3 regions of the Lysinibacillus sp. RC79 genome follow, and region 1 is predicted to be linked to each of the others. Evidence: predicted binding sites of a transcription regulator. Region 1 holds the regulator's gene; each other region holds the start of a gene.
The links. The regulator Rex, encoded in region 1, represses fermentation and respiration genes when NADH is low (regulators of the CRP and FNR family bind a similar motif). The targets are predictions, from matches to a motif close to TTGTGAAATATTTCACAA.

Region 1 (4,597 bases):
ATACTGTTCCTTAGCAGTTGATAATTCCTCTTGAAGCTGTGTAATTTTTTCGTGGTCTGTAAAAATCTCAGGATCGCAAAGAGCTTCTTCTAAGCGAGCTATTTCAAGATTTACGTGCTGCATTTTCCCCTCTAGTTCTTCAAGCGCGCGTCTAATTTGGCGCTCTCGTTTTTTAGCCTCTTTATCAATTTTAGAGGTAGAGATCTTCTCAGGTACATCAGCTTGTACTTGTGGTTGAGCGGCAGCCTTCATTTGAGCAATTTCTAATAGCTCTTGTTTCTTCTCAAGATAATAATCATAGTCCCCTAAATACTCAAAGGAACCATCGCCAGATAGTTCGATTACTTTAGTAGTAATTCGATTGATGAAATATCGGTCATGCGATACAAATAAGAGCGTTCCAGGATAATCGATCAGTGCGTTTTCCAGTATCTCTTTACTATCTAAGTCTAAGTGATTGGTAGGCTCATCGAGAATTAAGAGATTGGCCTTTTGCATCATTAACTTAGCTAATGCAAGTCTAGCCTTTTCTCCACCAGATAAAGACGACACGATTTTATCTACATCTTCTCCACTGAATAAGAAACGGCCTAGTACCGAGCGAATATCTTTTTCATTCATTAAAGACCATTCATCCCATAGCTCTTTTAGAACACTTTTATTGCTCGATAGCTTTGCTTGCTCTTGATCATAATAACCAATTTGAACATTTGTACCATAGCGAATCTCTCCGGAGAGTGGTGGCAAATCTTTGACGATGGTTTTTAATAAAGTTGATTTACCAACACCATTTGGTCCAACAAGTGCAATGCGGTCTTCTCGGAAAGTGCGTAATGTGACGCCGCTTGATATTTTCTTATCACTATAACCTATAGCTAAATCATCAATAGATAATACATCGTTACCACTTTGACGTTCAATTGTAAAACCGAAGCTTGCTGACTTTTCATCACCCTCAGGGGATTCCAGCCATTCTGTTCGTTCAAGCATTTTACGACGACTTTGTGCCATTTTAGTAGTAGAAGCACGAGCTATGTTTTTTTGAACAAATTCTTCAAGCTTGGCCTTCTCATCTTGCTGTCGTTCATAAAGCTTCAAATCACGCTCATAATTTTTCGCTTTTTCATCTAAATAGGCACTATAATTGCCTGTATATTTTGTGACGCGATGACGAGAGACTTCGTAGACAATGGAAACAACCTGGTCTAAGAAGTAGCGGTCATGGGAAACAATTAGAATAGCCCCTTCGTAGCCTTTTAAATATGATTCCAACCATGAGAGAGTTTCAATATCTAAATGGTTAGTAGGTTCATCGAGTATTAATAGGTCAGGTTTACTTAACAGAAGCTTAGCAAGAGCTAACCGAGTTCGTTGTCCCCCTGATAGTGAGCTAATTGGCTTTTCGTAATCCTCAGGATAAAACTGCATGCCATGAAGCACAGAACGTGTATCAGATTCAAATTGATAGCCACCCGCATCCTTAAAATTATGCTGCAAATGATCGTATTCAGACATTATTTTTGCATATAAAGTAGGATTTTCATAAACAGCTGGGTCGGCCATTTGTTGTTCTAATGATCGGAGTGTTTGTTCTTGGGCAATAAGCGGCTCAAAAATTGTCATCATTTCATCCCAAATCGACAATGTTGAGTTTAATCCAGCATGCTGCTCCAAATATCCAATTTGTATACCTTTAGGGATAATAATATCGCCAGAGTCATATGACATTTGACCAGCAATTATTTTAAGTAAAGTAGACTTACCAGCACCGTTACGACCTACTAATGCAACGCGGTCACGATGTTGAACCTCTAATTTTACGCCACTTAAAATTTCATCTGCAAGGAAGGATTTATATAGTTGATTGACCTGTAAAACAATCATTCTTGACACCTCAATTCTTCCTTAGTGTAATGGATGAGCGATTGGCTTGCAATGTCGATGCTTTACTTATTCCAAGCTGTCATGTAAGATTGAAACGATTTCCCTTTAGTTAGTGGCGTAAAAGCGCCATTAACTAAAGGGAAATCCTCCAGTGAATATTATAAACTTAGAAATTTAAGCAAGTATCATAAATAGAATTTGATACATTTTAAGGAGGAAAAAAGTTTGAAACAAGAATTAAAAATTCCACAAGCCACTACGAAAAGACTTCCTCTTTACTATCGTTTTATTCAAAACTTTGCACAAGAAGGCATGGAACGCATTTCGTCGAAGGAACTGAGTGAAGCGATGAAAATTGATTCTGCAACTATTCGCCGTGATTTTTCTTATTTTGGTGCTCTTGGGAAAAAGGGATATGGCTATGATGTGCAGCATCTCTTGGAATTTTTTAGTCAAACGCTCGATCAACATGAAGCGACAAAAGTAGCGTTAATTGGTGTAGGGAATTTAGGTAGTGCTTTATTAAAATATAATTTTCAAAAAAATCACAATACTCACATCGTTGTGGCATTTGATTCAAAGGCCCCAAAAGAAGGGAAAATGATTAGCAATATTCCTGTTTTTCACCCTGACTTATTGGAAGAAAAGTATGCAGAATATGGAGCGGAGCTTGCAATTTTAACAGTTTCACCACGCTCTGCACAGAAAATGGCAGATAGATTAGCAGCGATGAACGCAAAAGGAATTTTGAACTTTACGCCAGAGCGTATTACTGTACCAGACAAAATGCAACTTTTAACAATTGATTTGTCGGTAGAATTGCAGGCGCTCATTTATTTAATTCGTAATCAGGAAGAGTGATAATTGTACATAATTTAACTTCTTTCAGCGGGTGTCGAAACACCCGCTGAAAGAAGTTAAAGCCTCCGGCGGATGTCACGGAAATCGGAAAGGAGTTCTTTGTGCAAGCACAAAGCCGATTCCGGACGCAATTATGCCGAGGCATAATTGATAGTATAGCTCTCACAGTTTCTGTAAAATAAGTATGAAGTAAAATGCGAGAATGACGAAAAACTTTCACATATAATTAGTTAGCTAAATGGCGAAATATGCGTTAAAATGATGGATATAAAGAGGAGGTGGCTTTAATGGGTGGTATTGGTCCTATGAGCCTCATTATTATCGGAATTGTCGCATTACTAATTTTCGGTCCTAAGAAGTTACCGGAGCTTGGTAAAGCATTTGGTTCAACATTACGTGAATTCAAAAATGCTACTAAAGGATTAGTCGACGAAGATGATGATGATAAGAAAAAGAAAGAACTAGATAAGTAAAGTTAGGATGTTTGAGGATGAATCCAAAAGATCTAACTGTTATTGAGCATATAGAAGAATTAAGAAAACGGCTTTTTATTGTTGCCGTTTTCTTTGTTCTCGCTATGGCTGGCGGCTTTTTTGTTGCGAAGCCGCTTGTTAAATACCTTCAAATTACTGGAGAGTCTTACAATATAACACTTCATGCGTTTGATGTAGTAACACCACTTGCAATTTATATCCAAGTCGTTTTTTTAATAGCATTTATTCTATCTTCGCCGGTATTGATGTACCAATTGTGGGCTTTTATTAGTCCAGGATTAAGGGACGTAGAACGAAAAGCAACTTTAAGCTATATACCGTATTCATTTTTATTATTTTTAGCAGGGTTGTCCTTTTCATATTTTTTACTATTCCCTTATGTCATAAAGTTTATGATGAATTTATCAAATGAATTGGAAATTCAGCAAACGATTGGCATACATGAATATTTTACGTTTTTATTTAAGCTTACAATTCCGTTTGGTTTCCTTTTCCAATTACCGATTGTAGTCCTGTTCTTTTCGCGTATTGGGATTTTATCTCCTGAGTTACTAATTCGTATTCGTAAGTACTCATACTTTGGTTTATTTGTATGTGCTGCTTTAATCGCACCGCCTGAATTAGCTTCGCACTTAATGGTTTCAGTGCCGTTGTTTGTTCTTTATGAAATTAGCATTATGATTTCTCGTATTGGCTATAAAAAATATTTGAAATCAGAGGAAATGCGGATGAAAGAAGAACAAGAGGCTGAGCAAAAACGCCAGATTGAAGAGGCGCTGGAACAGCAGAGACGTCAAATCGAAGAATTGAATCAATAATAATAGAAGCTCGATGCTAATTAGTAGCATCGAGCTTTTTCGTCGTTATTTATAAATTTAATAGTTCAATTAGAAATCAGTGGAGAGAAAACTCTCACTCATTTTTATTGCATTTTTTCTAGTTGTTCAAGAAACTTTTGCAATGGTTCTGCATACAATTGTACAAGTGTCACAAAACCGTTCAGCATGACATGGGCGATAATAGATGTCCAAATGCGTTTTGTTTTGTGATATAAGAAGGCAAAAATCAATCCACAAATTGTATAAAGCAAGATATGAGAGAAGTCGAAATGAATAAGTGCAAAGAAAATGGCGCTTACTATACCGGCTACCCAGAAATTAGTTGTTTGGACAAGCGATCCAAAAATAACACGGCGGAAGACGAACTCTTCTAATATTGGTCCAAAAACGACAATCGCTAATATCGCAATAGGAGCGCCTTTTGCAATTCCAACAATATCAGCTGTATTTTGCGATCCACCTTGGATACCGAATATAGCCATTTCGATAGCTGCGCCAATCATTTGGCCAATGAAAACT
Region 2 (4,597 bases), on a different contig from region 1:
TCATATCCCGAAAGAACAGGTCTATATTTTTCAAGATAAGGTTCCAGTACCTCTAGACACACAAAAAGTACAATCCCCATACGGTACAGTCCCTCAAACCTTCAAACATAGCCTGCTTGCCCAAACTCCTATTAAAACTCCTGGTGGCAGTGTTAGAATTGTGGATTCGACAAACTTTCCTATTTCTAAAAATATCGCAGCAGCGCTTGTCGAGATTAAGCCTGGTGCTATGAGAGAGCTACATTGGCACCCGAATAATGACGAATGGCAATATTACCTTCAAGGTCAAGGGCGTATGACAGTGTTTACAGCAAATGGTGTGGCTAGAACATTCGATTATCGTGCAGGAGATGTGGGATACGTACCGTTTGCAAATGGTCATTACATTGAAAATACCGGTACTGAGACATTATGGTTCCTTGAAATGTTTAAAAGTGATAGATTTCAGGATGTTTCGTTAAATCAATGGATGGCCCTTACTCCATCTGAGCTAGTACAAAGCAATTTAAATATTGGTCCTGAACTTCTTAACGTATTGAGAAAGGAAAAGTGGCCGGTTGTAAAATATCCTGGATTTTCATATTATCCAAGATGAGCATATAGAAAAGCAGGTAGGAAAGATACAAGATCTTATCTTTCCCACCTGCTTGTTTTTAATATTGATATTTATTTCTAGTAGCAAGCAGTATACCGATTGCTGGAACAGTACAAACAAGCATTGCTGCAAATGATAGTCCAGGTGAAATCTCGTATAAATAGCCGCCTAAAAATGTAAGGATCGCTGTACTTAATCCCATTGCTAATGCAGAGTAAAGACCTTGCGCATTTGGAATTTGCTCCTTCGGCAATGTTTTTGTTAAATAGCTGATAAAAGCAAAATGCGCGAGAGCAAAAGAAAATGCATGTAATGTTTGAGAAGCGATAAATACCCAGACATTCGGAAATAGGTAAATGAGTAGCCAACGTAATGAAGAACCGCTTGCTGCTAAAAGTAATAAGGAAGATGAGCGCCATTTTTTAAATAGTGTATCAGCCTTCATAAAGTATAAGATTTCGCAAATTACGGCGATGTTAATAATCATCCCCATGTAGAATGGGTCGACATGTAAGTCACCTAAATATATATAGCCGTAGCTGTAATAAGAAGCGTGTGCGCCTTGCAATAGGATAACGATTAATAAAACAATAGGGAAACCTTTAATAGTCCATAATGTTTTCATCGACAATGATTTTGCACGTTGTTCTTTTGTCGGTACAACGAGTAACTCTTTTGGTGTAGCCATTTGCTGCATCAACAGCATACCGATCAGGCCGACCACCATACTCCAAAAGATAATGTTATTGCCAAATGCACCTGTCAGCATACTAATGATTAATACTGCAATGACAAAGCCAAGGGAACCATAGGAGCGGCTTTTACCATAGTGTACATTTCCTTGCTGTACGAGCGTTGCCGCACTACTTTCAACGGCAGGTAGCAGTGCTGGATAGAAAATGCTAAATAAAAGGGTAACAATAAGAAGCGAGATAAAGCTCGTGCTTAGTAAGTAAAATAAAGTTGTGATTAGGGCACCTATTGCTAGAATACTAACGAGTCGTTTTTTGTGCACATATTTTGCAAGAGTCGGGAAGAAAAATAGATTTGAAGTTGCTCGTGCTAAAAGACCGCAGCCCATCACGACGCTAGCCTGTGAGACAGTAAGATGTTTGGCATCTACAAGCCAACCTGTCCAGTAAGGTAAGAAAATACCCCATGTAAAGAAAAATGCAAAGAAATTTTGGGAAAGCCAACGTTGATTGTTCATAAATTTTACGTACCTCCAATTTAACTATGTTGAATAATAGCACGTTCATCGATACAATAATGTGAGATATCTCACATTTTTTTAAGAGGAGAGAGTAAAATAATGCATATACTGACAGCTGAGGAACGTTCATACTATCTCGATAAATATCCGATTGATGATTTTTTCTCATTCGATATAAATCCATTTCTGGAGGTATGTAAGTTTGACAAAGGCGAATGGATTTTTACAGAAGGATCATTTCCGGATACGCTATACTACATGATTGAAGGGAAAGCGAAAATATATATGACGCATAAAAATGGCAAGGTCTCGCTTATCGAATACCCAGAGGCACCGCGTTTTATGGGTGAAATTGAGTTACTTAATGAGGCGAGATATACGAAGGGGGTTCAGACAGTAACTGAGACGATTTGTTTTTCGATTACACAGTCTTGCAAAGAAAAGTTACTCACGGATGTACTTTTTTTACGTAAACTTTGTGTGTTTTTAGGGGAAAAGGCGACCAAAATGACGTCAAAATATACACAAAATCAAGCGTATCCACTTGAAAATCGACTTGCTGCTTTTATCCAATTATCGTCAGATCAAGGTATCTATAAAGAAAAACATACTGAAATCTGTGAATATTTAGGGGTTTCCTACCGGCATTTATTATATGTACTTGCGCAATTTTGTGAAGAAAAAATTTTAGAAAAGAGAAAGAATGGCTATCACATTATGAATGAAAAGCGTCTTTCCGAATTGGCACAGGAGATACTGTGAGGAAACTACAGCTTATTGTATTCACTTTTTTTAATCAACCAGCGTGCGATTTCCTTGCCGCTATGGTAGAAGTTAACCTCATCGACTCGTTGGTTTTCTACGGAGATATTTAGGGTTTCGTCTATAACGCCAAAAGGGATAACCCTTATACATTGGTGTTTACTGGGTGAAAATCTTCTGTGCTTTGCCTCAGCTTCAATGTGAGCTTTAGCAGATTTTTGTGCATTTTGGAATGGACAAGCAAGTAATTCTCCTTGTTCCAATGTTGTGCTTGGTGAATAACAATTACTTTTCATTCAACATGCCCCCTTTGTCGTTAGTTTTATTGTACAAGACATGCGGTCGGAATAGTCTTCATTTACAAGGCTTTAACGAAAACTTAAAGGTTACTAAATCAATTATGCCTCGGCATAATTGCGTCCGGAATCGGCTTTGTGCTTAGGCCTGCAGATGTTTTTTGCGCGAAAGCGTAGCGGCAGCGGCACCGACGCAGGTCAGTTAGCCGTTATCGCATGGATGCGATGATTTTAGGCTAACATCCTCTTGAACTCCTTTCCGATTTCCATGACATCCGCCGGAGGCTTTAACTTCTTTCAGCGGATGTTTTACACCCGCTGAAAGAAGTTAAGTAAAATGTAATCGTATTCATACCATTTATGAATAGAAATCATAGAAAACTTGTATAATTTCAAGAGAAAAACACGTACTCAAACTATTGTGAATTTTCCTAACACAACGTATTATTGTAATTAGATTTAACGTGAAGGACTTCACATAGTCACGTAATCGTGAGGAGGAATTTTTAATGAGTGCAATTCGAGTAGGTATTGTAGGTTATGGAAATTTAGGGCGCGGTGTAGAGTATGCTATTTCCCAAAATCCAGATATGGAATTAGTAGCGGTTTTCACACGTCGCGATCCTTCAACTGTAAACATTGCAAGTAATGCAAGCGTATATTTAGTGGATGATGCTGAAAAATTCCAAAATGACATTGATGTAATGATTTTATGTGGTGGCTCAGCAACAGATTTACCAGAGCAAGGACCACACTTTGCACAATGGTTTAATACAATTGACAGCTTTGATACACATGCGAAAATTCCTGAGTTTTTCGAGGCTGTAGATGTAGTAGCTCAAAAATCTGGTAAAGTATCAGTCATTTCAGTTGGCTGGGATCCAGGTTTGTTCTCATTAAATCGTTTACTCGGGGAATCAGTTCTACCAGTAGGCACAACTTATACTTTCTGGGGAGACGGTTTAAGTCAAGGACACTCAGATGCTGTGCGTCGCATTGAAGGTGTTAAAAATGCAGTACAATACACATTGCCAATTCAAGAGGCTGTAGAACGTGTTCGCAACGGTGAAAATCCTGAGCTGACAACACGTGAAAAACATGCACGTGAATGTTGGGTTGTACTTGAAGAAGGTGCGGATGCTGCAAAAGTTGAGCAAGAAATTGTGACGATGCCGAACTACTTTGATGAGTATGACACAACCGTAAACTTTATTTCTGAAGAAGAATTTAAAGCAAACCACACAGGCATGCCACACGGTGGATTCGTTATTCGTAGTGGAGAAAGCGGCGCTAGCGAAAAACAAATTCTTGAATTCTCATTAAAGCTTGAAAGTAATCCAAACTTCACGTCTAGTGTTCTAGTAGCATTTGCACGTGCAGCCCATCGCTTAAACCAAGCAGGAGACAAAGGTGCAAAAACAGTATTCGATATCCCATTCGGTTTGTTATCACCTAAATCAGCTGCTGAATTACGTAAAGGACTTTTATAATTTTAACCTATTAAACTACCCGATTATCATATAGTTGATAATCGGGTTTTTCATTTTTAGCAAGTCATTTTGTTAAATCACTATATAGGTAAACTGACAATAATTAGAAGCTCGTCAAAAGCTGGAGATGACAAAATTAACGACTTCACAATCGCTAACTTTGCGTAAAGCGGACTCATCGACACAACAAATCATTGGGTTTTTTTATGGTAATTAATTGTATCTATTGTTAAATAAACCC
Region 3 (4,597 bases), on a different contig from region 1:
ATCAATGAAAACTGAACAACAATATTTCGATGATGCGATTTCGATTCAACAATATATGGATAATATGACGACGTTAAAAGAGGAGAGCTTCCGTATTTATGATGGCTTCGAAGTGCCGCTAAACGATGGTTTTATCGAACTGCTGAAGGACAAGCATCTAAAAATTTTAACAATTACTGAGGACTGGTGCGGGGACGCAATGTTAAACAATCCAGTTATTCGCCGAGTTGCAGAGGCAGCAGGTATAGAAATGCGCGCAGTACTTCGTGATGCTGATACAGATTTAATTGATCGCTATTTAACAAATGGTGGCCGTGCAATTCCGGTTTATATTTTATTAGATGATGCTGGTCAGGTTGTTGGAAAATGGGGTCCACGTGCACCAGAATTACAGGAACTAGTAGTGAGTAAACGAGCTACTTTACCTGATAAAGAAGATCCTACATTTGAAGATGCACAAAAAGCGCTATATGCTGAAATTCGTGAAGAGAATATTACGAATAAATCATATTGGACATTTGTTTATGAGGATTTTAAAAAGCAAGTAACAGCTGCATTACAATAATTTAAAATTATAAGGCTGCATGTCAGAGAATGAGGACGAGCCTTTCTTTTGTTAATTATTGGAAGCTTGATGCAACATTTAAACGAATAATTCGTTGAAAGAAATAGAATCTTATGAAGCAGGAAGGTATGTTATGAAACGAGCAAGAATCATTTATAATCCTACATCTGGGCGTGAAGTGTTTAAAAAGCATCTACCAGAAGTACTGGCAAAATTAGAGGTAGCAGGCTATGAGACATCTTGTCACGCAACAACCTGTGAAGGCGATGCAACCATTGCAGCAAAGGATGCAGTAGAACGTGGCTTTGATATAATCATTGCAGTTGGTGGAGATGGCACATTAAATGAAGTTGTTTCAGGTGTTAGTCCATTTGAGAACCGCCCGAAAGTAGGGTTAATTCCGATGGGCACAACGAATGACTTTGCCCGTGCCGTGCATATTCCCCGAAATATTGAAGCTGCCGTTGATATCATTATTAAAGGTGAAACGTTGCCGGTAGATGTTGGTTTATTAAATGGGGAACGCTATTTCATCAATATTGCCGCTGGCGGACGTATTACAGAGTTAACTTATGAAGTGCCAAGTAAAATGAAAACAATGCTAGGACAGCTAGCTTATTACGTAAAAGCAGTCGAAATGATCCCATCGATCAAAGCTTCCCATATGCGTATCGAATATGATGGCGAAGTGTTTGATGGGGATGCCATGATGTTTTTATGTGGCTTAACAAATTCAGTAGGTGGTTTTGAAAAGCTTGCACCTGACGCAAGTATTAATGATGGCTACTTTACTTTATTAGTATTGAAAAAAGTAAGCCTGCCTGAATTTATTCAGCTTGCCGCAATGGCATTAAGAGGCGAGCATTTGAATGATGATCGTGTGATTTATAAAAAGGCAAGTGTCGTAAAAGTATCTACTGAAGATGAAATACATTTAAACTTAGATGGTGAGTATGGTGGAGATGCACCTGCTACATTTGAAAACTTAAAGCGCCATATTGAAATTTTTGTTCCACTAGCAGATATTCGTGAGGAAGACCGTATGTAATGAACATTAAAACAGGGCTCTACTCAATTTAGGAGGGAGCCCTGTTCATTAGTGGTTGAAATTGGCAAAAAAACCTATATATAGATATAAAAAATTCTAATAATTGGTATTGTGAATGAATTAAGAAAAATGTTTGGCAAATGTGCGTATATTACTTGAACAAAATTTGAAACCTTTATAATAGGCCGAAATTCCGGTCCATTATAAAGGTTTTTTTCGTTGCAATAGTGGAAAATGGGGGTAGAGATAAGGGAAAGGAAGTGTTGCCTTTGTATAAGTCACAGGAAAGAAAGCTCATTTGGCTAAGCTTTGGTGTTGGAATTATCATGCTACTTTCCATACTTGGAAGAATATTTGGAGGTTAGGGGGGCAATGAAATGGTGAATGAATCAGCAGTCTTTTGGAGTAGAGCATTAACGGAGCTAACCTTATCGTTCCATATTATTTATGCAACGATTGGTGTGGGTGTCCCATTAATGATTATGATTGCGCAATGGACTGGGTATAAAAAGAACGATGAGCACTATATTTTAATGGCAAGACGTTGGGCACGAGGTTTTGTCATTACAGTTGCAGTCGGAGTTGTAACAGGGACAGCAATTGGCTTACAGTTGTCTTTACTATGGCCGAATTTTATGCAGCTTGCCGGCCAAACAATTGCATTACCACTTTTTATGGAAACGTTTGCATTTTTCTTTGAAGCCATCTTCCTAGGCATCTACTTATATACTTGGGATCGCTTCGATAGTCAGAAAAAGCATATGCTACTATTAATTCCGGTTGCTGTCGGTGCATCGATGTCAGCTGTGTTTATAACAATTGTCAATGCGTTTATGAATGCGCCACAAGGATTTGACATTGTGGACGGCCAGCTTGTGAATATTCAACCTTTTTTAGCCATGTTTAATCCAGCGATGCCGACAAAGGTAGCGCATGTTCTCGTTACAGCCTACATGACGTCCGCATTTGTGTTAGCATCTATTGCAGGATACCGTCTACTTAGAGGTTCTAAGCATGTATACCATAAAAAATCCTTATACCTACTTATGAAGATTGGTCTGATTTTCTCCATTGCATCAGCGATTATTGGAGACTTTTCAGGTAAATATTTAGCAGAATATCAGCCAGAAAAACTAGCTGCAGCTGAGTGGCATTTTGAAACGGGGGATAAAGCTTCCCTTATACTATTCGGTGTATTAAATGGTGAAGAAGTAAAATATGCTATTAAAGTACCTTATGCTTTGAGCGTTTTAGCACATAATAATCCAAATGCAGAGGTAATTGGCTTAGATCAATTTGCTAAAGAAGATCGACCACCGCTGTATATTCATTACCTCTTTGATCTCATGGTGATGATTGGCATGTTCATGGCATTCGTTTCACTGCTTTACGTAACCGGGAAAGCACGTGATTGGCAGTTTATTCATAGACGTTGGTTTAGATGGATTGTTGTTGCAGGTGGACCACTTTCCATTATTGCAATTGAAGCAGGATGGTGGCTAGCTGAAGTTGGACGACAGCCTTGGATCTTATATGGATTAATGCGAACACCAGAAGGGGCCACAACGAGTGACCATGTGGATTTAATGATGCTATTGTTTACCGGCGTATATGCCGTATTAGCAGTAGGCAGTATGGTGGTTTTAATTCGTATGTTCAAAAAGAATCCAATTGAGCGAGAAATAGAAGATCGCCATGCTGAAAAAGGCGGTGACATCTTATGACATTAGAGATTTTAGGTATTTCAGTTTTATGGATTTTCCTATTTGGCTATGTCATAGTAGCTTCAATCGATTTTGGTGCAGGCTTTTTTAATGCCTACAGCCTGCTTATCGGAAAAAATCATATTTTAACGAATATTATTAAGCGTTATTTATCACCTGTTTGGGAAGTAACCAATGTCTTTTTAGTATTCTTCTTTGTTGGGATTGTTGGATTTTTCCCACAAACAGCGTTCTATTATGGAACGATTTTACTTGTTCCAGTTAGTATTTCGCTAGTGCTCCTAGCAATACGAGGCTCTTACTATGCGTTTGAATCCTATGGCGCACGTGGACATATCGGTTACACGCTGACGTATGGTGTAGCAGGCTTACTCATTCCAGCCTCACTCTCTGTTGTATTCGCGATTGCTGCTGGTGGCTATGTGGATATTGTTGACGGGCAACCTGTCCTAAACTATTGGACATTGTATACGAGCCCATTTGCTTGGAGTATTGTCGTGTTGAGCATTGCAGCTGTACTTTATATTTCAGCCGTGTTTTTAACTTGGTATGCTCATAAAGCAAAGGATAGAGAAGCCACAAATTTAATGAGAAGATACGCACTTGCTTGGGCGATACCATTAATGGTGAGTGCGCTCGGCATTATGTACGAAATGAAATTTATCAACCCTGAAAGTTACAATCATATGATTAATTTATGGTGGATGTTTGCCATTTCAGCCGTATTATTTATTATTACTGTAGTGTTAATATGGATGCGAAAAAATTACGGTCTTGCGGTAGGATTATTGATTGCCCAATTTGCAGTGGCATTCTTCGCATATGGGATCGCACAATATCCATATTTACTATATCCGTATTTAACAATTTACGATAGCTTTACAAGTACACAGATGGCGATTGCACTCGTCATTGCGTTTATTTTAGGACTGTGTCTACTGATTCCATCACTGTTCTTGTTGTTGAAATTATTCCTCTTCAACAAAAAATATGTGACAGGAAAAGAAGACAATCACGCATAGGAGGGATACAACTATGGCAAGTTTTTTGATTTTTTATGCACCCTTTATAGTCGTCATCCTAGGTGTAGTTGCTGCTTTCTGGTGGGCACCTAGAGATTACCACACAGTGAGGAAAGAGGGAAAGAGTCGCGAATAGCGGCTCTTTTTTCTACTCGTGGGGATGTATTTGTTCGGGTGCTCAGGTAGGCAGGGCAGATCACTTTTTTTGTTTACCTGAGCAGTGTGAGAGCGGATCATA

Region 2: the regulator Rex is predicted to act here: its motif matches at 1,865-1,882, upstream of yeiL (transcriptional regulator YeiL).
Region 3: the regulator Rex is predicted to act here: its motif matches at 1,723-1,740, upstream of ABH968_RS19015 (cytochrome ubiquinol oxidase subunit I).

Annotation. Positions count from the first base shown of each region.
Region 1 is NZ_JBGCCD010000054.1:5,019-9,615, forward strand. It holds gene ABH968_RS27170 (ABC transporter ATP-binding protein) at 1-1,884, opposite strand, end outside; gene ABH968_RS27175 (redox-sensing transcriptional repressor Rex) at 2,110-2,745, shown strand; gene ABH968_RS27180 (twin-arginine translocase TatA/TatE family subunit) at 3,033-3,218, shown strand; gene tatC (twin-arginine translocase subunit TatC) at 3,236-4,057, shown strand; gene ABH968_RS27190 (CPBP family intramembrane glutamic endopeptidase) at 4,162-4,597, opposite strand, start outside.
Region 2 is NZ_JBGCCD010000009.1:184,409-189,005, reverse strand. It holds gene ABH968_RS11645 (oxalate decarboxylase family bicupin) at 1-595, shown strand, start outside; gene ABH968_RS11640 (MFS transporter) at 654-1,805, opposite strand; gene yeiL (transcriptional regulator YeiL) at 1,908-2,570, shown strand; gene ABH968_RS11630 (hypothetical protein) at 2,576-2,866, opposite strand; gene ABH968_RS11625 (diaminopimelate dehydrogenase) at 3,376-4,356, shown strand.
Region 3 is NZ_JBGCCD010000023.1:41,018-45,614, reverse strand. It holds gene ABH968_RS19025 (thioredoxin family protein) at 5-565, shown strand; gene ABH968_RS19020 (diacylglycerol kinase) at 699-1,613, shown strand; gene ABH968_RS19015 (cytochrome ubiquinol oxidase subunit I) at 1,991-3,337, shown strand; gene ABH968_RS19010 (cytochrome d ubiquinol oxidase subunit II) at 3,334-4,359, shown strand; gene cydS (cytochrome bd oxidase small subunit CydS family protein) at 4,373-4,495, shown strand.